DNA from 3 places in the Cronobacter sp. 153480017-3 genome. Region 1 is predicted to be linked to each of the others. Evidence: predicted binding sites of a transcription regulator. Region 1 holds the regulator's gene; each other region holds the start of a gene.
What was found. Region 1 encodes LexA, which represses DNA repair genes until DNA is damaged. Its sites were predicted from a motif close to TNCTGTATGTACATACAGNA; they were not measured.
Positions count from the first base shown of each region.

Region 2: a site for LexA is predicted at 4,486-4,505, ahead of mutH (DNA mismatch repair endonuclease MutH). Genes of this name have one in related genera too.
Region 3: a site for LexA is predicted at 3,415-3,434, ahead of umuD (translesion error-prone DNA polymerase V autoproteolytic subunit). Genes of this name have one in related genera too.

Region 1 covers NZ_JBSEYN010000003.1:560,408-567,617, forward strand. Annotated here, with positions in the region: gene ACUW6V_RS10480 (cupin domain-containing protein) at 1-180, opposite strand, end outside; gene zur (zinc uptake transcriptional repressor Zur) at 290-805, shown strand; gene ACUW6V_RS10490 (CsbD family protein) at 885-1,094, opposite strand; gene dinF (MATE family efflux transporter DinF) at 1,302-2,609, opposite strand; gene lexA (transcriptional repressor LexA) at 2,735-3,343, opposite strand; gene ACUW6V_RS10505 (diacylglycerol kinase) at 3,452-3,820, opposite strand; gene plsB (glycerol-3-phosphate 1-O-acyltransferase PlsB) at 3,953-6,379, shown strand; gene ubiA (4-hydroxybenzoate octaprenyltransferase) at 6,783-7,210, opposite strand, start outside.
Region 2 covers NZ_JBSEYN010000003.1:188,388-195,597, forward strand. Annotated here, with positions in the region: gene thyA (thymidylate synthase) at 1-212, opposite strand, end outside; gene lgt (prolipoprotein diacylglyceryl transferase) at 219-1,094, opposite strand; gene ptsP (phosphoenolpyruvate--protein phosphotransferase) at 1,259-3,505, opposite strand; gene rppH (RNA pyrophosphohydrolase) at 3,518-4,051, opposite strand; gene mutH (DNA mismatch repair endonuclease MutH) at 4,735-5,421, shown strand; gene ACUW6V_RS08750 (TerC family protein) at 5,500-6,213, shown strand; gene ACUW6V_RS08755 (YgdI/YgdR family lipoprotein) at 6,342-6,560, shown strand; gene ACUW6V_RS08760 (NADP(H)-dependent aldo-keto reductase) at 6,697-7,210, shown strand, end outside.
Region 3 covers NZ_JBSEYN010000001.1:231,700-238,909, forward strand. Annotated here, with positions in the region: gene mdtI (multidrug/spermidine efflux SMR transporter subunit MdtI) at 1-321, opposite strand, end outside; gene mdtJ (multidrug/spermidine efflux SMR transporter subunit MdtJ) at 308-667, opposite strand; gene ACUW6V_RS01085 (protein YdgV) at 794-898, opposite strand; gene ACUW6V_RS01090 (ASCH domain-containing protein) at 1,174-1,581, shown strand; gene umuC (translesion error-prone DNA polymerase V subunit UmuC) at 1,693-2,961, opposite strand; gene umuD (translesion error-prone DNA polymerase V autoproteolytic subunit) at 2,963-3,382, opposite strand; gene ACUW6V_RS01105 (peptidase U32 family protein) at 3,584-5,548, opposite strand; gene ACUW6V_RS01110 (helix-turn-helix domain-containing protein) at 5,785-6,315, opposite strand; gene ACUW6V_RS01115 (benzoate/H(+) symporter BenE family transporter) at 6,409-7,210, shown strand, end outside.

The sequences.
Region 1 (7,210 bases):
CGGATAAGACGTACGACGCCCCGGCGGCAGGCGCTCATGATGAATGCCGAGCCGCGTGAGCCCGGTACGCTTCGCCAGCGGCGCGCCGATGGACATCAGTTCGTCGCTGTCCGGGTAACAGGCGTCATCGTTGCCTTCGACTTCCTGCCAGTGACAAATACATTCAGGGCGCGTATGCATATAAACCTCCGGTTAATGTTCACTGAAAGGTATAACACAGGCGGGATGTCGGTGTTTCAGCCAGTTCATGATAAAGTGATGACATCAACACGATTCATAGAGGATGCCGATGGATACGACGATTTCGCAGGAAGTTCTGGCGCAGGCTGAAAAGCTCTGCCAGCAACGTAATGTGCGCCTGACTCCGCAGCGCCTCGAAGTGCTGCGCCTGATGACTATCCAGCCGGGCGCGATCAGCGCTTATGATCTGCTCGATTTATTACGCGAAAGCGAACCGCAGGCGAAACCGCCCACCGTTTACCGCGCGCTTGATTTTCTGCTGGAGCAGGGGTTCGTGCATAAGGTGGAGTCCACCAACAGCTATGTGCTGTGCCACTTATTTGATAACCCGGCGCATACTTCCGCGATGTTTATTTGCGACAGATGCGGCGTGGTAAAAGAAGAGGCAGCGGAAGGGGTGGAAGATATTATGCATGCGCTGGCAGCCAGAATGGGCTTTGCGTTACGCCATAACGTGATTGAAGCGCATGGGCTGTGTGCGGCGTGTGCAGAAGTTGAGGCGTGTCGCCATCAGGGACAGTGTGGTCACGACCACAGCATTACGGTGAAAAAGAAAGGACGTTGAATCAGGTTGGGTGGTACATCCTTGTACCGGTGGGCAGGGCAGCCTCAGAGGGAAAATACCGTTTGAGGTGGTGGCCCGATTACCAGCGGTAATCGTGGCGGCTTTCCCAGTCAGTCACTTCCTTGTCGGCTTCATCTTTCGCGTAACCGTAACGTTCCTGGATTTTACCTACCAGTTGGTCACGTTTCCCTTCGATGATGGTCATATCATCGTCGGTTAATTTACCCCATTGCTCTTTCACTTTACCTTTAAACTGTTTCCAGTTACCGCCAGCTTCATCTCTGTTCATAGACGTCTCCTTAACATTCGGTAGTGAATCAGTCTCACAGGTTTTCCTGTGGGGGTTCAGCCCGAGTCATCTTCATCATTTGCTGAACGTACTACTCATTTTAGACGTCAATTTTAACCCTGGCGGGATATTCAGAATCTTTAACCATAACGAAGCGCTGACACCGACAAATTTTCTTTTACTGGTGAGGCGCTTTATCAGGGATATTCAGTGCAAAAGACGGCCCCGGCGCCATAAATAGCCGAGCGACAACCCACGCAGCGCCAGGAAAACGGTGAGCGCCAGCCACAGGCCGTGGTTGCCAAGCTCTGGCAAGGTGAGCAGCGTCAGGCCAAAACCGAGCGCCGCGACGGCCATGCTGTTACGCATCTCCGCCCCGCGCGTCGCGCCGATAAACATACCATCCAGCAGATAACACCAGACGCCGACCACCGGCAGGATCACCTGCCAGAAGAGATAGGGCTGCGCCAGCGCCTGAAGCGAAGGTAATGACGTGAGCAGTGACACAATGTACTGCCCCGCCACGGCATACAGCAACGCGAACGCCAGCGCCACCATCCCTGCTTGTCGGCATGCCGCGCGCCAGACGCTGCTCAGCTGCGATTTATCCTGCGCGCCGAAGGCCTGCCCGGCATGGGCTTCAACGGCGTAGGCGAAGCCATCAAGCGCATAGGCGGTGAAGGTCAGAAGGGTCATCAGAATGGCGTTCACCGCGACGATATCGCTGCCGAGCCGTGCGCCAAACACCGTGATGGAACCGAAGCAGAGTTGCAAAAGCAGCGAGCGCAGCATGATGTCGCGGTTAAGCGCAAGCAGTCGGCCAACGCCGCCGCGCCACGCGGTTTTCAGCATCGCAAGGGTAATACCGCGCAGGCGCAGCACGCGGGCCGCCATCACAAGACCGATGCCAAGCGTCGCGTACTCTGCCAGCGCCGTCGCCAGCGCCGCGCCCTGGACGTTAAGGCCAAGCCCCATCACGAACCACAGATCGAGCACGATATTAAGCAGATTGCCGACCACCAGCAGGATCACCGGCGCGCGGGCGTACTGCACCCCTAACAGCCAGCCAAGCAACACCAGATTAGCGAGCGAGGCGGGCGCACTGAGCCAGCGGATTTCGAGAAACCGTCGGGCCTGCGTCAGCACCGCGTCGCTGCCGCCGGTAACATGCAGCGCCAGATGTATCAGCGGCTCACGTAGCGCGATAATCAGCATACCGGCGATAAGCGCCAGCGCCATGGGCTGCACCAGGGCGCGGGCCAGCGCTATCGGATCGCGCGCGCCAAACGCCTGCGCGGTCAGGCCGGTGGTGCTCATCCGTAAAAAAAGCAGCAGCATAAACAGGAAGCTTGTGGCCGTAGCGCCCACCGCGACGCCGCCCAGATAGACGGGGCTGTCGAGATGACCAATAACCGCGGTATCCACCAGGCCTAAGAGCGGCACGGTGATATTTGAGAAAATCATTGGCAGCGCGAGGCGCCAGAGAGCTTTATCGGTAGAAGTGAGAAAGGGCATATGGCGTTCCGATGCCGTTACGCGAAGATGAAAAAATATGCAGTCTTTAGCCGACGGGAGAGGTCATTACCGTAACCGGGGCGGGCCAGTTACGGTAATGCGGCGTCAGTGAGCCAGGAAAGGGCTCAGAGCCATTCGCCGTTGCGGATAACGCCGACCGCCAGACCTTCGATAGAGAAGTTATGCTCGCGCAGATCCACCACAATCGGTTTAAACTCGCTGTTTTCCGGCAGAAGCTCAACGGTATTACCCTGTTTTTTCAGGCGTTTTACCGTTACTTCATCATCAATGCGCGCGACGACGACCTGCCCGTTGCGCACATCCTGCGTTTTATGAACCGCCAGCAGATCGCCGTCCATAATCCCAATATCTTTCATCGACATCCCGCTTACGCGCAGCAGAAAATCGGCGTTTGGCTTAAACAGGCCAGGATCAACCTGATAATGCCCTTCGATATGTTGCTGAGCCAGCAGCGGTTCACCCGCCGCCACACGCCCTATCAGCGGCAGCCCGTTTTCTTCTTCCTGCAACAGACGGATACCGCGCGACGCGCCGGAGACAATCTCAATCACCCCTTTACGCGCCAGCGCTTTAAGGTGCTCTTCCGCCGCGTTCGGCGAACGGAAACCCAGACGTTGCGCGATTTCCGCACGCGTAGGCGGCATGCCGGTCTGGCTGATGTGATCCCGAATGAGATCAAACACCTCTTGTTGCCTGGTAGTTAATGCTTTCATTCCGCCCCCTGGGTGCATATACAGTGATGCTGTGAGTATATACAGCTAAAGGTGATTTTAAAACCATAACCGGTTAAAAAAGCGCTTCTTTCGCGATTTCTGGAAAACTTATCGCAAATGCTGCCAGAGCAGCGTGACCCACACGACGAGCGCGAGGATAATCGACAGCAGAACGGCGGCGGAGCCCATATCTTTGGCGCGCCCTGAAAGCTCATGAAATTCAGGGCCGATGCGATCCACCACCGCTTCGATGGCGCTGTTGAGAATTTCGACAATCATTACCAGCGTAACGGAGCCAATCAGCAGCACGCGGGTGATCGGATCGACATCCAGCCAGCAGGCGATAAGAATAGCCGCTATCACGGCGACCCCTTCCTGGCGGAACGCCGCTTCATTTTTCCAGGCGGCGCGTAATCCCTTCCAGGAATAGCCGGCAGCGTTAATAATTCGGGTTAACCCCGTGGTGTTATTGGCCATGACAAGAAACCTTTTTTAAATTCAGGCGTCAATGCTAATGCGCTTCGATAAAGAAGCACCACAGAAATTCTACGGAGTTTCTGATATTCTTGCGCCGCAATTGCATTATTAACCAGAGGCTTTACATCGTTTATGTCCGGTTGGCCACGAATTTACTACAAATTACTTAATTTACCATTAAGCGTGCTGGTAAAAAGCAAGTCCATCCCGGCGGCGCCTTGCCCCGAACTTGGGCTCGATACGTCACGCCCTATCATGTATGTGTTGCCATATAACTCGAAGGCGGATCTCCTGACGCTACGCGCGCAGTGCCTGGAGCACGATCTGCCCGATCCGCTGGATCCGCTGGTCATCGACGGCACCGAACTGCCGCGCTATGTGTTTATCCATGGCGGCCCCCGCGTGTTCACTTACTACACGCCGAAAGAAGAATCGATCAAACTCTTCCACAACTATCTCGATCTGCATCGCAGCAACCCGGATCTCGATGTCCAGATGGTACCGGTGTCAGTTATGTTTGGCCGCTCGCCAGGCCGCGAAAAAGGCGAGGAAAACCCGCCGCTGCGCATGCTGAACGGCATTCAGAAATTCTTCGCGGTCTCGTGGCTTGGCCGCGACAGCTTTGTGCGCTTCTCACCGCCCGTATCGCTGCGCCGTATGGCGACCGAGCACGGCACCGACAAGCGTATCGCCCAGAAACTGGCCCGCGTGGCGCGCATGCACTTCGCCCGCCAGCGCCTCGCCGCCGTCGGCCCGCGCCTGCCTGCGCGCCAGGATCTCTTTAATAAACTACTCTCGTCAAAAGCGATTGCCCGCGCCGTCGAAGACGAGGCGCGCACTAAAAAAATCTCGCACGAGAAAGCCCAGCAGAATGCTGTCGCGTTGATGGAAGAGATCGCCGCCGACTTCTCCTACGAGGCGATTCGTATTACCGATCGCGTGCTTGGTTTCACCTGGAACCGCCTCTACCAGGGCATTAACGTGCATAACGCCGAGCGTGTGCGCCAGCTTGCGCACGACGGCCACGAAATTGTCTATGTGCCCTGCCACCGCAGCCATATGGACTATCTGCTGCTCTCGTATGTGCTCTATCATCAGGGGCTTGTGCCACCGCATATCGCCGCGGGCATCAACCTGAACTTCTGGCCCGCCGGGCCGATTTTCCGCCGCCTGGGCGCGTTCTTTATCCGCCGCACCTTTAAGGGTAATAAGCTTTATTCGACGGTGTTCCGCGAATATCTCGGCGAACTTTTCAGCCGTGGCTATTCGGTGGAATATTTCGTGGAAGGCGGGCGTTCACGTACCGGTCGTCTGCTTGACCCGAAAACCGGCACGCTCTCCATGACCATTCAGGCCATGCTGCGCGGCGGCACCCGCCCGATTACGCTGGTGCCGATTTACATTGGCTATGAGCATGTGATGGAAGTGGGCACGTATGCCAAAGAGCTGCGCGGTGCCACCAAAGAGAAAGAGAGCCTGCTGCAGATGCTGCGCGGCTTAAGCAAGCTGCGTAACCTCGGTCAGGGTTATGTGAACTTCGGCGAGCCGCTGCCGCTCATCACCTTCCTGAACCAGCACGTGCCGGAATGGCGTGATGCTATCGATCCTATCGAAGCAGTACGCCCGGCGTGGCTGACGCCAACGGTGAATGAGATTGCCGCTCAGCTGATGGTGCGTATCAACAACGCAGGCGCGGCCAACGCCATGAACCTGTGTTGCACCGCGCTGCTGGCCTCGCGCCAGCGTTCGTTAACGCGCGAGCAGCTTACCGAGCAGCTCGATTGCTACCTGAGTCTCCTGCGTAATGTGCCTTACGCCGCAGATGCCACGGTGCCGGATGCCACGGCAACGCAGCTCATCGAACACGCGTTGCAGATGAATAAGTTTGAAGTCGAGAAGGACACCATCGGCGACATCATCGTGCTGCCGCGTGAACAAGCGGTGCTGATGACTTACTACCGCAATAACATCATGCATATGCTGGTGCTGCCGTCGCTTATCGCCGCTATCGTCACCCAGCATCGTCGCATCAGCCGCGAGGCGGTGCAGCAACAGGTGGAACTGTTATTCCCGATGCTGAAGACGGAGCTGTTCCTGCGCTGGGAAAAAGAAGAGGTGTCGGCGGTCGTCGATGCGCTGGTTAACGAGCTGGCGCAGCAGGGGCTTATTCTTGCTGACGACGAATGGCTTCAGGTGAACCCGGCGCGCTCCCGCACGCTGCAGCTGCTCGCCGCTGGCGTGCGCGAAACGCTGCAACGCTACGCGATTACCTTCTGGCTGCTGAGCGCGAATCCGTCCATCAACCGCGGTACGCTTGAGAAAGAGAGCCGCACGGTGGCGCAGCGTCTTTCCGTACTGCACGGCATTAACGCGCCGGAGTTCTTCGATAAAGCCGTGTTCTCAACGCTGGTGCTGACGCTGCGTGATGAAGGCTATATCAGCGATACGGGTGATGCCGAACCGGCGGAAACCATGAAGGTTTACCAGATGCTGGCAGAGCTGATGACCTCCGATGTGAGGCTGACTATCGAGAGCGCGGCGGCACAAGCGGGCGCGTGATTGAGTCTGGCGACAGACAGTAACAAGGCGGGGAAACCCGCCTTTTTTATTGGCGAAAAACAGGGGTAATGGCTGATAACTATTTGGGTGGTGGGTGCGCTTCGCTTACCCGCCCTACAAAATTAACCCCGGCAGGCATGCCTTTAACACGGCGGGTGCGCTGCGCTTATCCACCCTGCCCAATTAACCCCGGCGGGCATCCCTTTAACACGGCGGGTGCGCTGCGCTTACCCACCCTACAACATTAGCCCGGCAGGCGCGCATTTAACGCGATGGGTGCGCTGTGCTTACCCACTCTACTCATAACCTTGATCGCCGAAAAAATGTAGGGCGGGTAAGCGCAGCGCACCCGCGATCACCGCACGGCCGCCAGCCATAAAAAAAGCGGGTTTCCCCGCTTTTATCAGAACTTCAGATAACTTAGCGCCAGGCCGATAAACACCAGCAATCCCACGTAGTTATTATTCAAAAACGCGCGGAAACAGGCGTCGCGATCGCGCCCGGCGATGATTTTTTGCTGCCAGATAAACAGCACACCCGCGCCTGCGAGACCGGCATAGTAAAACGCCCGCAGACCGTTCAGCCAGCCGACTGTGCCAAGCAGCGCCAGCACGGCTATCTGCAGCAGTCCGATTATCAGCTTGTCGTGGCGTCCGAAAAGGATGGCCGTCGACTTCACGCCGATTTTCACATCATCGTCACGATCGACCATTGCATATTCCGTGTCATACGCCACCGCCCAGCAGATATTGGCGAAAAACATCAGCCAGCAGCTTAACGGCAGCGACTCGCTCACCGCGCAAAACGCCATGGGAATCGACCAGCCAAACG
Region 2 (7,210 bases), 370 kb from region 1:
TAAGCGACATTAGTGTCGCCTTTCAGAAACCAGAGCAGCTCATGGATGATGGAGCGCAAATGACAACGTTTAGTCGTAACCAGCGGAAAACCTTCCTGCAGGTTAAAACGCATCTGGTGGCCAAAAATCGAAAGCGTCCCGGTGCCGGTACGATCATCTTTTTGTGCTCCCTCATGGAGCACTTTGTTCATCAGTTCAAGATACTGTTTCATGGCGTCTCACGAAAGTTGCTGCTGTGGGCGGCGGCGATAAGCCCAGATCATCATGGCTGCGCCTGCGATGATCATCGGAATGGAGAGGATTTGCCCCATGCTAATGTACTGCACCCACTCGCCGGTAAACTGCGCGTCCGGCTGACGGAAAAATTCAACAATAATACGGAATGCGCCGTAACCAATCAGGAACAGGCCGGAGACCGCCCCCATCGGACGCGGTTTACGGATAAACAGATTCAGAATGATAAACAGCACGATGCCTTCAAGGAACAACTCATAAAGCTGCGACGGATGGCGAGGCAGTACACCGTAAGTGTTAAACAGCGATTGCCATTCCGGATGCGAGGCCAGCAGGCCGATATCTTCGCTGCGCGAACCGGGGAAAAGCATGGCATACGGGAAGCCCGGATCGACACGGCCCCACAGCTCGCCATTAATAAAGTTACCCAGACGGCCCGCGCCAAGCCCGAAGGGGATCAGCGGCGCGATAAAATCGGAGACCTGGAAGAAGTTACGTTTGGTGCGCTTCGCAAACCAGATCATCACGCAGATTACGCCGATGAGTCCGCCATGGAAGGACATCCCGCCATCCCAGACGCGGAACAGATAAAGCGGGTTTTCGAGGAAGAGCGGCAGATTGTAAAACAGCACATAACCGATACGCCCGCCAAGGAAGACGCCGAGAAAGCCCGCATACAGCAGGTTTTCCACTTCGTTTTTTGTCCAGCCGCTGCCAGGACGATTAGCGCGACGAACGGCAAGCCACATGGCGAACACAAAGCCCACAAGATACATCAGCCCGTACCAGTGAAGCGAAACCGGCCCAAGGGAGAAGATTACCGGATCAAAATCGGGAAAATGCAGATAGCCACTATTCATCTGTCACCAAAACCTGTTGTTATCCCGCTGAAAGTGGACAGCGGGTGAGATGCTGCGCCCTTTTCCGGACGCTCCTGAGGCTGCGGATCATAGCATAAAGGCTGGCGTGGGCGAGGACAGGAAGTTGTAAAAGATATGTAAGAGCACAACCGGTTATAGCAGTGTTACAGGCCGCCGCGAATGAGACCGCCCATGCCGCGACGCTCCATAAACGCCGCCACCTGATGACGCACTTCTGTGGCTGATTGCGATTCGAGGCTGCGCGCGCTGAGCGTCTCGGCCTCTTCCAGCGTGATATGTCTAAGCAGATACTTCACGCGCGCGACCGAGCGGCCGTTCATCGAGAGATGGTAATAGCCCATGCCAACCAGCAGCGCGACGCACATCGGGTCGCCCGCCATTTCGCCGCACAGGCAGAGATCGATGCCGAGGCGTTGCGCCTCAAGGGCGATCATTTTCAGCGCGCGCAGCATCGCCGGATGCAGGCTGTCATAGAGACTGGCGACGCGCGTGTTATTGCGGTCTACCGCCAGCAGATATTGGGTGAGGTCATTGGTGCCGACGGAAATAAAGTCAACGCGGCTTGCCAGGTGAGGCAGCATAAACAGCATCGACGGGACTTCCACCATAATGCCCAGCCGCGGTTTAGGGATTTCATAGCCGAGCATCTCTTCCATTTCGCGGCCAGCTCTGTCGATAAGCCGACGCGCTTCGTCCACTTCGTCGATGCTCGTGATCATCGGTAAGAGGATGCTGAGATTGCCCGTTGCAGCATTGGCACGCAACATGGCGCGCACCTGGATCAAAAAGATCTCCGGCTGATCGAGTGTGATGCGTATCCCGCGCCAGCCAAGGCAAGGGTTTTCCTCGCTGATGGGCATATAGGGCAGCTGTTTATCCGCGCCGACATCAAGCGTGCGCAGCGTCACTGGCTTGTCGTTAAACATCTGCAACATGCCCTGGTACTGCGCTACCTGCTCTTCTTCGGACGGAAAACCGCTTTGCAGCATAAACGGGATTTCGGTGCGATAAAGACCAATGCCGTCGATACGACTGCCGAGTTTTTCTTCATGCTCCGGGCTCAAACCCGCATTGAGCATGACCTGCACCCGCTCGCCGCTCTTCAGGCAGGCGGGCTGTTCGACATAATCTTCGGCAATCCGGCTAAGTTCATTTTCTTCGCTGAGGAGCCGCTGATATTCATGAAGCAGCACCGGGCTCGGGTCGACCAGCAGTTCGCCGCGATAACCATCGACCACCAGCATACGATGATGCAGCACAGAAGGCTGAATATCCGCGCCCATCACGGTTGGAATACCCATCGCACGCACCATAATAGCGGCATGGGAGTTGGCGGCCCCGTCGCGCACGACGACGCCCATCAGCCTGTCCTGCGGCAGCTCGGCGAGCGTTGTGGCGGAAAGCTCATCCGCCACCAGCACAAAACGCTCAGGCCAGGTGTTCGGGCTCTGAATATTATCGTCGAGATGGAACAGCAGCCGCTGGCCGAGCGTGCGCAGATCGCCCGCGCGCTCTTTCAGATAACCATCGGTCAGCGCGGCAAATTGTTCAGCGAATTTCTCGATAACCTTTTTGACCGCCCACTCGGCGACCGAGCCTTTATCCACTTCCTCATAGAGTTCGCGACGCAGCCGCGCATCCGACAACAGGTGCGAGTAGAGATCGAAAATCGCCGCCGTCTCTTTTTGCGCGCCTGCGGCAAAGCGTTTGCTGTAGCGGCGGAATTCGCCAGCGGCTTCTTCAAGCGCGGTGGTCAGGCGTTCGCGCTCAAGCCCGGTATCGAGCGTCGAGGCTTCGTAGACCTGCTCCATCAACGGCAGTGTGGCGTCCATCCAGCCCGGCGCGATCGCCACGCCCGGCGAGGCCGGCAGCGCGCGGATACGCGTCTGGCGATACTGGCCAAACAGCGCGGTCAGCTGAGACTGCGACAAAATCGCCGCCATCTGGGTGGCGAGCGTCACCAGGAAGGATTCTTCGCTCTCATCATACTGGCGCAGCTCGCGCTGCTGGACGACTAAAACGCCAAGCAGCTGGCGGCGCTGAATAATCGGCACGCCGAGAAAAGCGCGAAAACGTTCTTCACGCACAGAGGGAATGTATTTAAAGCTGGGGTGTTTTTGCGCATCGGCGAGGTTAATCGGCTCGGCGAGGCGCCCGACCAGGCCAACGATACCTTCATCAAAGGCCAGCGTTACGGTGCGCCCGCGCGGTTTTTTCAGCCCACGCGTCGCCATCAGGTAATAGCAACGCCGGTCGTGATCGGCGAGATAAACCGAACAAACATCGGTATCCATCGCAAGACAGATATCCGTAACGAGAATATCCAGCGCCTCGTTGAGGCGCGGGGCGCTGGCCACTTTCTCGACTATTTCTCGCAACCGGGTGAGCATAATTTGCGTGGCTTAACCTCTTTTACGTCGCCAGGCAGGCGAAGGATTACGCTGCGGTGGCGCGCTCTCCTGCAATGGCATCACAACGCTTGCGAACTCTTTCATCACCCGACGATAGACATCGCGCTTGAAAGAGACCACCTGGCGCACCGGATACCAGAAGCTTACCCACCGCCAGCCGTCAAATTCTGGCGTACTGCTGGTTTGCATGTTGATATCGGCGTCGTTGCTCATTAACTGCAGAAGAAACCACTTTTGTTTCTGGCCGATACATACCGGCTTTGTGTCCCAACGCACCAAACGTTTTGGTAATTTGTAACGTAACCAGTTTCGGGTAGTCGCAAGGATGCGCACATCTTTTCGTTGTAAACCGACCTCTTCGAAAAGCTCGCGGTACATCGCCTGCTCCGCCGACTCGCCAGGATTAATACCCCCTTGCGGAAATTGCCAGGAGTGCTGACCAAAACGCCTGGCCCACATTACCTGTCCCTGACGATTACAGATCACGATACCAACATTCGGGCGGTAGCCATCATCATCGATCACCGGACTACCTCAAAATAAACCTGGATAGTAACGATTGTTTCATACTCCTCATTGACGGTAAACCACTCTGTTAGCCGCTGTGAACAGGAATAACATTTGAATAACTCACAAAAATATGCGGGGTTATAAACAGGGGAAGCGGTTAAGACCCGCTTTTATTCACTTTTTCTGTGGATATCTTTGTGAAGAAGTGTCTTATTTCCCAGGGAAAACCCAAAGCAACCCAAAACCAGGGATTATTCTTATAGAGAAAATTGCATTGCTATTCAAACAATTAAAATACAAAAAACGTGATATTCACCGCTCAGTGTGACGATCGTCACACTCACGATCCTTACTCTGACGAAAGATCGACCAGCGTCGTTTTTATCCACAGATTATGCCAATAACTTAGTCACAATTTGTTGAAAAAGGCGTTTTTCCCCGTCCGTCAAGGCTGTAAATCGAAACAGTAGTGAGGGATTTACACAGTTATCCCATTTTTCTGTGGATAAAGTGGTGTAAGATCCTGTTTATTGTCGGTGACCAGATTTGAACAACCTTTATTTCTGACGTCTGAGAAATCCTTCTTTTTCATAAAAATCATTTAAAATCATGTAATTGAATTGCTTGCTCACAAGCAGGTAAACTCTTTCCACAAGCAGGCATTTTGCTGTTCATTTTTTAAACAGAAGGTAATCGTTATGACTTCCCTTGCTCCTCTTGTTCAACCGCCCGTCGATGAAGCGCAGCTGCTGCATCAGGCGCAGCAGTTGGCGGGGCTGACGCTTGGCGAACTGGCGGCGCTGGCAGGCCTCGAAACGCCCGCCGATTTGCGTCGTGATAAGGGCTGGATCGGCGTGCTGCTGGAGCGCTGGCTTGGCGCGAGCGCAGGCAGTAAACCTGAGCAGGATTTCGCAGCGCTTGGCGTGGAACTGAAAACGATCCCCATCGACAGCCAGGGCCGCCCGCTTGAGACGACGTTTGTGTGCGTCGCTCCGCTTACCGGCAATACCGGCGTGACGTGGGAAACCAGTCACGTGCGCCACAAGCTCAAACGCGTACTGTGGGTACCGGTAGAAGGCGAGCGCGAAATCCCGCTGGCAGAGCGCCGCGTTGGCGCGCCGTTGCTCTGGAGCCCATCGCCGCAGGAAGACGATCAGCTGCGTCATGACTGGGAAGAGTTAATGGACTTGATTGTGTTAGGTCAGGTAGAGCGCATCACCGCGCGTCACGGCGAGGTATTGCAGCTGCGTCCAAAAGCCGCCAACAGCAAAGCGCTGACGCCCGCGTTCGGCGCACATGGCGAGCCGATAATGACGCTGCCGCGCGGCTTTTATTTGAAGAAAAACTTCACCGCCGCCCTGCTGGCGCGCCATTTTTTGTTATGAATCCCTTAAAATTTTGTCAACAGCCCTCCCCCGACGCATATAATTAGCGTTTTGTTTCTTTGAGCAGGACTTTTTTGAATGTGGTTTGCATGGATAACGGATCCCAACGCCTGGCTGGCACTCGGTACGCTGACGCTGCTGGAGATTGTGCTTGGGATCGACAATATTATTTTTCTCTCTCTGGTCGTGGCGAAACTGCCGAAATCTCAGCAGGCGCTGGCGCGCAAAATGGGCCTCGGCGCGGCGATGATTATGCGCCTCGCGCTTCTGGCGTCGATCGCCTGGGTCGTGAAGCTCACTAATCCGCTGTTTACCGTTTTCGATCAGGCGATCTCGATGCGGGATCTGATCCTGCTACTGGGTGGTCTGTTCCTTATCTGGAAAGCCAGTAAAGAGATCCACGAGACTATCGAAGGCGAAGAGGAAGGCCTGAAAACCAACGTGCACTCTTTCTTCGGCGCCATCATTCAGATCATGCTGCTGGATATTATCTTCAGTCTGGATTCGGTTATCACCGCGGTGGGTCTCTCCGATCATCTGTTTATTATGATGGCGGCGGTGGTGATCGCAGTGGGCGTAATGATGTTCGCCGCGCGCCCTATCGGCGAGTTTGTTGAACGCCATCCGTCCGTGAAGATGCTGGCGCTTTCTTTCCTGATCCTGGTGGGTTTTACGCTGATGCTGGAGAGCTTCGATATTCATGTGCCGAAAGGCTACATTTACTTCGCGATGTTTTTCTCCATCGCCGTGGAAAGCCTCAATCTGCTGCGCAACAAGAAAAGACCGCTGTAATCAGAACGCTCCTTCGGGAGCGTTTTTGTTTATTCCCCTGAACTTTTAAGAATTTGCTGCTTTTTCGCGCCGCCTCGCTGCTTTTTACTAGACTCTACGTGGACCCCTTCCTGATGAGGCGAAAAACAATGAATAAATGGGCTGTAGCAATTTCTGCCGTCGGATTGGCCTTCGCGGTTTCAGGCTGTAGCAGTGATTACGTCATGGCGACCAAAGATGGCCGGATGATCCTGACTGAAGGCAAACCGCAGGTTGATGACGAAACCGGTCTGGTCAGTTATCGCGACCCACAGGGTAACGAAATGCAGATTAACCGCGATCAGGTTTCGCAAATCATTGAGCGTTAAATAAAAGGTCAGCATCGCGCTGACCTTTTGGTTTTTTCTCCCTTGCCTCTTTTCCTTTTGTCTCCCCTCTGCCATGTTTATATTCCTTTGTCAGGAATGGCCTGACGCGGACTGAACAACAGAAGGTAGGCCGGCTATGCATTATCACCGTATTCCTCATAGCTCACTTGAAGTCAGCACGCTGGGGCTGGGAACCATGACCTTTGGTGAACAAAACAGCGAGGCCGACGCCCACGAACAGCTCGATTACGCCGTAAGCCAGGGCATAAACCTGATTGATGTCGCCGAAATGTATCCCGTGCCTCCGCGCCCGGAAACGCAGGGCCTGACGGAAACCTATGTTGGCAACTGGCTGAAAAAACGCGCCAATCGCGAAAAGCTGGTGATCGCCTCCAAAGTCAGCGGACCGAGCCGCAACAACGACAGCGGCATTCGCCCCAATCAGGCGCTGGATCGCAAAAATATCCGCGACGCGCTCGACGCCAGCCTGAAGCGTTTACAGACCGATTATCTCGATCTCTACCAGGTGCACTGGCCGCAGCGCCCGACCAACTGCTTTGGCAAGCTCGGCTACACCTGGACCGACAGCGCGCCGGTCGTCACGCTGCTGGAAACCCTGGAAGCGCTCGCGGAATTCCAGCGCGCGGGGA
Region 3 (7,210 bases), on a different contig from region 1:
CTTGATAATCACCATGCCCACCAGCAGCAGCCCAAGCCCGGCCCAGCCTTTGCGGTTAAGCCGCTGGCCGAACATAATCCAGCCTGCCGCCACCGTCGCGGCGATCCCGAAACCGCCCCACAGCGCGTACGCCACCGCCAGATCGATGCCTTCCACCGCCTGCCCCAGCGCGCTGAAGGCGGCGAGGACGGCGGCAAGCGACGCCACGCCATAGACCGGGCGGCGAAAGCCGTCGGAGAATTTCAGCCAGATATTGGCGATAATTTCGAGGCCTATCGCCAGCAGCAGCCAGAGAATATGCTGTAACTCAACCTGCGACATGACGCACCTCCGCGTTGCGGCTCACGGTACGGGTGCCGGTTTTGATCAGTAAAATCCCGGCAATTAATACCAGCAGGCCCAGCGCTTTTTGCACCGTCAGGGTTTCGTTAAACAGCAACACGCTAAAGAGCGTAATTAAGACGATCCCGACACCTTCCCACAGGGCGTAAGCCACACCCAGCGCAATACGCTTAACAGAAAAAGACAGTAAAATATAAGAAAGGGAAATCATCACCAGCATTAAAATAAATCCGGCGTGGCCACCGCCAACGCTTGCCCATTTTAATGCCAGCGTCCCGGTAATTTCCGACATAATAGCTAATGCTAATAAAACCCAGTAAATCATAATCTCTCTCCTGCCTGAAAAAATACACAGGCATATCAGATGGCGCGTAAATACGCGTCATTAAAAACGATTAAAACAGTAACAGGCGTACAGTGACGGCCTGAAAAAATTCAGAAGAGAGACGGACTAAAGCGCCGTGCGCCAGTGCTGTTCACCGCAAAGAAAGGTGGCAGGGAAAGGAGTGGAAGAAACGTAAAACAGGGAGATAAAACAATTGAACAGGTTGTCCATAATCTTTCAATTTATCCGCGGTCTTGCTTCTCGTCGTTGCGGATCAAAATTGGCCTCGGTAGTCAAACACGCCCGAATTAAACCATGCCGCCAGACTTTTCTCAACCCGTTTACACTAATTTACGGCAGTTTTTATTTTTTATCGGGGCAAAAACAGCGGCTTATTTTAACGCCCCGATTAATTAATCATGCCAGGCGAGTAAATAATCATTAGCAGGCTCTCTTTTTTCACGATATGCTATTTCCTTACATTAATTTAACAAGGAAGTATCAGAATGACCGTAGACGAACTGCAACAGAAATACCCTGGCGCGCGGGCCTGGGGCTTTGGCGACTCACCGCACATGGCGGACGAGCTGGGCGCGCTGGTGGCGCACGGCACCAAACGCGCCAGCTGCAGCGATTATCACGCCTGGCGGCAAGACGCCGACCCAACCCTGCCGGGGGATTACCACATTATCCTCAACGGCGCGGGCGAGCCGCTGTGCGTTATTCGCACCCACACGCTGCGGCTGGTGAAATTCTGCGACGTTACTGAACAACTCGCCGCACTGGAAGGCGAAGGCGATTTAAGCCTCGCTTACTGGCGCAATGAGCACGAGGCGTTTTTCACCCGCGCCGGCTGTTTCTCTCCCGACATGCCGCTGATGTTTGAAGAATTTGACCTGGTGGAGCGGTGCTGAGGGGTTATTACAAGATCAGAAATGCCTTCCTGGCGGACTTTTATTGTCGCCGCGCAGCGTTTTATGGCCACGTTTAATCAGCAGCGCGGCGAAGGCGTAATTGTTAACCCCTCACCACAAACTCGCGCGCGGTAATTCACTGAAACGGGTGGTGTAGCCAGGCGAAAGGAATTCGCGCTTCATCGCCCAGGGCTTGACGATCCCCTGACCTGCGAACCAGAGCTTCCCCCGGCCTGAGCGATTATATTCATCCAGCAGATGCATCAGCGGCGCGCTGTTGGCCTGTGGCGGGTGTTCATCGAAGAGATTAAGCTGCGCCACGCCCTGGCTGAAAAAATCCCCCAGCATGACGCCCGCTTTGATGTAGCGATAGCCTTCGCGCCAGATGGCGTCCAGCGCGTTTACCGCCAGCCGCACGATTTCGCGGGTGTCGTTGGTGGGCGTCAGCGCCTGGCACAGCGCCTGGTTGCTGTAGCGGTTATCGGGTTCGTCATGCGGGCTGGTGCGGATAAACACCGCCACCTGGCGGCAGAACTGATGCTCCTGACGCAACTTCTCCGCGGCGCGTTCCGCCCAGGCGCAGACCGCCTGGCGCATATCCTGGTAAGCCGTGACGCGGTAGCCAAACGAACGGCTGCACACGATCTGCTGCTTCGGCGCAACAAACTCATCCATTGCCAGACACGGCTCGCCGCGCAGCTCGCGCACGGTGCGCTCCAGCACCACGTTGAAATTTTTGCGGATCACCCACGCCGGGCTGTTGGCCAGATCAAACGCGGTCTCAATGCCCATCGCCGTCAGTTTTTTGCTGAGTCTGCGCCCGACGCCCCAGACATCCTCCACCTTAAAATGCGCCAGCGCCCTGCGCAGCCGGGCGGGATCGGAGAGATCGACCACCCCACCCGACTTCGGCCATTTTTTGGTGGCGAAATTGGCAAGCTTGGCGAGCGTTTTGGTGGGCGCGATGCCCACACCGACCGGCAGGTGGGTTTCGCGCCAGAGACGGTCGCGGATCTCATGAGCAAACGTGGTCAGCGACATGACGTTACTGACGCCGCGCAGATCGACAAACGCCTCGTCGATCGAGTAGATCTCCACCTGCGGCGCCATCTCTTCGAGAATATCCATCACGCGTTTGCTCATGTCGGCGTAAAACGCGTAGTTGGAGCTAAAGACCGCCACGCGATGACGCTCAAAGAGCGCGCGCTGTTTGAAATAGGGCTCCGCCATGGTGATGCCGAGCGCCTTTGCCTGGCGGCTGCGGGCAATGACGCAGCCGTCGTTATTGCTCAGCACCACGACCGGTTTATCCCGCAGATCCGGGCGAAACACCATCTCGCAGGAGGCGTAAAAGCTGTTCACATCCACCAGCGCGTACATCTCAGCGCCTCTTCTTCAGCACCCAGGTGACCACGCCGAAGATCACTACCTCGGCGTCGCCGCCAAGCGGGATCGGCGCGAAATCCGGGTTCATCGGCACCAGTTGCGCCACCGGGTGCAGCCGCAGGGTTTTGACGGTGAACTCCCCTTCCAGCGCAGCCACGACGATATCGCCTTCCTGGGGCTTCAGGGCGCTGTCCACCACCAGCAGATCGCCATCCTCGATCCCGGCACCGTTCATCGACTCCCCGGCCGCCCGCAAAAAATAGGTGGCGTTCGGGTGCACAATGCAGTGCGCGTCAAGGCTTACACGCTTTTCGACGTAATCCTGAGCGGGCGACGGAAATCCGCAGGCCACTGTCTCAAGGAACAGCGGCAACCCCTCGGCATCAGGCTGTGGCAAGAGTCGCATCATTAACATGGCGTACTCCATCCATTCATTATGTTGTTATTTACTGTGTTTATATACAGTAGTTTGATTTGTGCTGTTCTGACAACCCTATTTTTAAGCGAAGCGGCGCAATTGCCTGGAGAACGGCCAGTTTGTGCGGGTTTGTTGAGCGGTATGGAATGAAGATAAAAAAAGCCAGAGCATGGGCTCTGGCTTTTCGGGGAAGGAGTGTCAGGCGTTTTTGCGTTTCGGCAGGGTTTTCAGCAGATCTTCCGGGCTGATGGAGGCGACCACGCTGCCCGGCTGCGGCATTTTCAGGATATGGTTTTTGATCTTGCCGACCACGTGCATTTCGCAGGGTTTGCAGTCAAAGCGCAGCGTTAACACTTCGTCGCCGTGCACCAGTTGCATCGGAGTCGCCTTCCAGCTCTTGATGTTGCCCTTCGCCTGTTTCGGGCAGAGGTTAAAGGCAAAGCGCAGGCAGTGCTTGGTGATCATCACCGGCACGTCGCCTTTTTCCTCGTGCGCCTCATACGCAGCGTCGATAAGCTGCACGCCATAGCGCTGGTAAAATTCACGCGCCTTATGGTTGTAGACGTTCGCGAGGAAGCTCAGGTGCGTTTCCGGGTAGACCGGCGGCGGCACGGAAACCGGCTTGCGCGCGCCGCGCTGATAGTTCGCCAGGCGCGCGGCGTCCAGCGCCTCGATAGCTTCACGGCGGAACGCGTTGAGCTGACTGTTAGGCACAAACAGCGCGCCCGGCAGCGTAATCTGCACGTCGCGCGCGAAATAGATAGTCTGCCCCAGTTTCGCCAGGCCCTCTTTCAGGCTGGTCAGCGCTTTTTCCGGGTTGTTGGCTTCGTCAAACTGCCCGTCAAGCGTATGCGTCACGCTGACGCCGTCTTCGCTGGTGATGGTCAGGATCAGCTGTTCCTGCCAGCCGCCAAGCTCGATATCCACGCCGATGCGGCGCTCGCTGGAGGTTTTCAGCAGCGCCTGCTGCCAGTTGTGATCGAGGTTGCGGTTAAGCTTGTGGTGCGGGCGCAGCGTTTTCAGCGCCGCTGGCATCTCGTTCGGGAAAACGCGGTAGCGGTTTTCGCCGGTTTTTTCCGCCACGTTAACGCGAAAGCCAACCACTTCACGCTTAATCATAACGTTCAGCCCGTCGCCGTTGGCCAGCGGCTCGGTGACCTCCACATCCAGATGCTCTTTGCCGACGCTCAGCACTTCGCCGACCGGCAGGCCGACGAACGTCGGGGTGTCGAACGCGCCAATATCGATTTTACGGGCGTTAACGAAGTAATCGGTGCTGCCGCGGTGGAAGGTCTTTTCGGTGGACGGCACGAAATAGTGCGCCGTGTTACCGGCGGAGGAACGTGCGAGATCGCCGCGATCTTCAATAATCGCGTCGAGCATCTGACGGTAATGCGCCGTGATGTTTTTCACGTAGCTCATGTCTTTGTAGCGCCCTTCAATCTTGAAGGAGCGCACGCCTGCGTCAATCAGCGCCGCCAGGTTGGCGGTCTGATCGTTATCTTTCATCGACAGCAGGTGTTTCTCATACGCCACCACGCGGCCCTGATCGTCTTTCAGGGTATACGGCAGACGGCAGGCCTGCGAGCAGTCACCGCGGTTGGCGCTGCGCCCGGTCTGGGCGTGGGAGATATAGCACTGGCCCGAATAAGCCACGCACAGCGCGCCATGAATAAAGAATTCGATGGTGGCGTCAGTGTTCTCATGAATGGCGCGGATCTGGTTGAGGTTCAGCTCGCGCGCCAGCACGATTTGCGAGAAACCGGCGTCGGAGAGAAACTTCGCCTTTTCGACGCTGCGGATATCGCACTGGGTGCTCGCGTGCAGCTCGATGGGCGGAATATCCAGCTCCATGATGCCCATATCCTGCACGATCAGGGCGTCAACGCCCGCGTCATAGAACTGGCCGATAAGCTTGCGGGCCGGCTCCAGCTCGTCGTCATGCAAAATGGTGTTCAGCGTGCCAAACACCTTCGCGCCGAAGCGATGGGCGAACGGCACCAGGTCTGCGATGTCCTGGAGGCTGTTGCTGGCGTTGTGGCGGGCACCGAAACCGGGGCCGCCGATATAGACTGCATCTGCGCCGTGCAGAATGGCTTCGCGGGCGATGGCGGTATCGCGGGCGGGGCTGAGCAGTTCAAGGTGATGCGGTTGCAGGCGCATAATTCGTCGTTATCCGTTATTTGAAAGGCGGCTATTGTAGTCACATTCGGGGCGTTCGGAAACTGTTTCACGGTACCGCTGCGGGTTTGCCGTTCTGCGGGAAAGTATTGCACAAAGGTTTATTTCACGCGGCACGCCGCAAGGGATACGCTGAGGCGGTATTCCTGACTTATCACCTCAGTTTCATCGTGTCGTTGTAGATTGTCGTTGGCCGCAAGCTTGCTTGCGGTTTTTTTTTATGGCGCCGGGTAGTGAATAAGCGAATGAAAGCGCACCGGCAACGACGTCGCGTTGCGGTAGGCGTGCGGTCGGTCGCCAGCAAACTTCAGCCCTTCGCCAGGGCCGAGCCGCCGCCAGACGCCGTCCGTCTGAAGCTCCAGCTCGCCCTCAATCACCACCACATGCTCCGTTACGCCGCGCTCATGCGGCGTGGAGTCGCTCTGCGCGCCGGGGGCGAGCGTGACGGCGAGCATATCGAAGCGCAGCTGTTCATCCCACGGAAACACCGGCTCTACCAGCATCGTCTGCTGGGCGTCAAACACGGTACGCGCCCCCGGCGCAGGCGGTGTAATAAACGCCGAAAACGGCACGTTAAAGCCAGTGGCGATTTTCCACAGCGTCGCAACAGTCGGGCTCGATTCGTTACGCTCTATCTGGCCGAGCATCGCTTTCGACACGCCGGTTTCCTGCGACGCCTGGGTCAGGCTCCAGTTTTTCTGCTGGCGCAGCGCTTTCAGCGTCTGCGCGAGATGGGCGGTAATGTCCATACGTTCTCCTTTGAGGGTGCCAGTATAGCGCCTTGTGCGTTATAGCGCACGATGATAGAGTCGCTGGACGTTATAACGCACAACGGAGTATGTATGCGCTTTTCGCTTCCCCCGGCGCCTGCCGTTATCGCAGGGTTTGTGGCGGTGCTGGTGGGCTACGCCAGCTCTGCCGCTATTATCTGGCAGGCCGCCGCGGCGGCAGGTGCCACGCCTGCCCAAACGGCGGGCTGGATGACGATGCTCGGCATCGGCATGGGCGTCAGCACGCTTGCGCTAAGCCTGTGGTATCGCGCGCCGGTGCTGACCGCCTGGTCAACGCCCGGCGCGGCGCTGCTGGCGACGGGCCTTGCGGGCAGCAATCTGCATGAAGCGGTCGGGATTTTTATTTTCGCCTCGGCGCTGATTGTGATTTGCGGCGCGACGGGGCTGTTCGCCCGCCTGATGAAAATCATTCCGCCGGGCCTGGCCGCCGCGATGCTGGCGGGCATTCTGCTGCGCTTCGGGCTACAGGCGTTCGGCACGCTGGAAGGGCATTTTATTCTGTGCGCCGCCATGACGGGGGCGTGGCTGCTCTGTAAAGTCTTCGCGCCGCGCTACGCCGTGGTGGCCGTGCTGCTGACAGGCGTCGCGGTCTGTCTGTTACAGGGCGAAGTGAACACGGCAGCGCTGCATTTTCGCCTCGCACCGCCGGAGTTTGTCTCGCCCGCGTTCAGCCTCTCCTCGCTGCTCGGCGTCGGCCTGCCCTTCTTTCTGGTGACGATGGCCTCGCAGAACGCGCCAGGCGTCGCCACATTGCAGGCTTCCGGCTACCGGGTGCCGGTTTCGCCGTTGATGGTCACAACCGGCCTGCTGGCGCTGCTCCTTGCGCCCTTTGGTGTTTTTTCCATTTGCATTG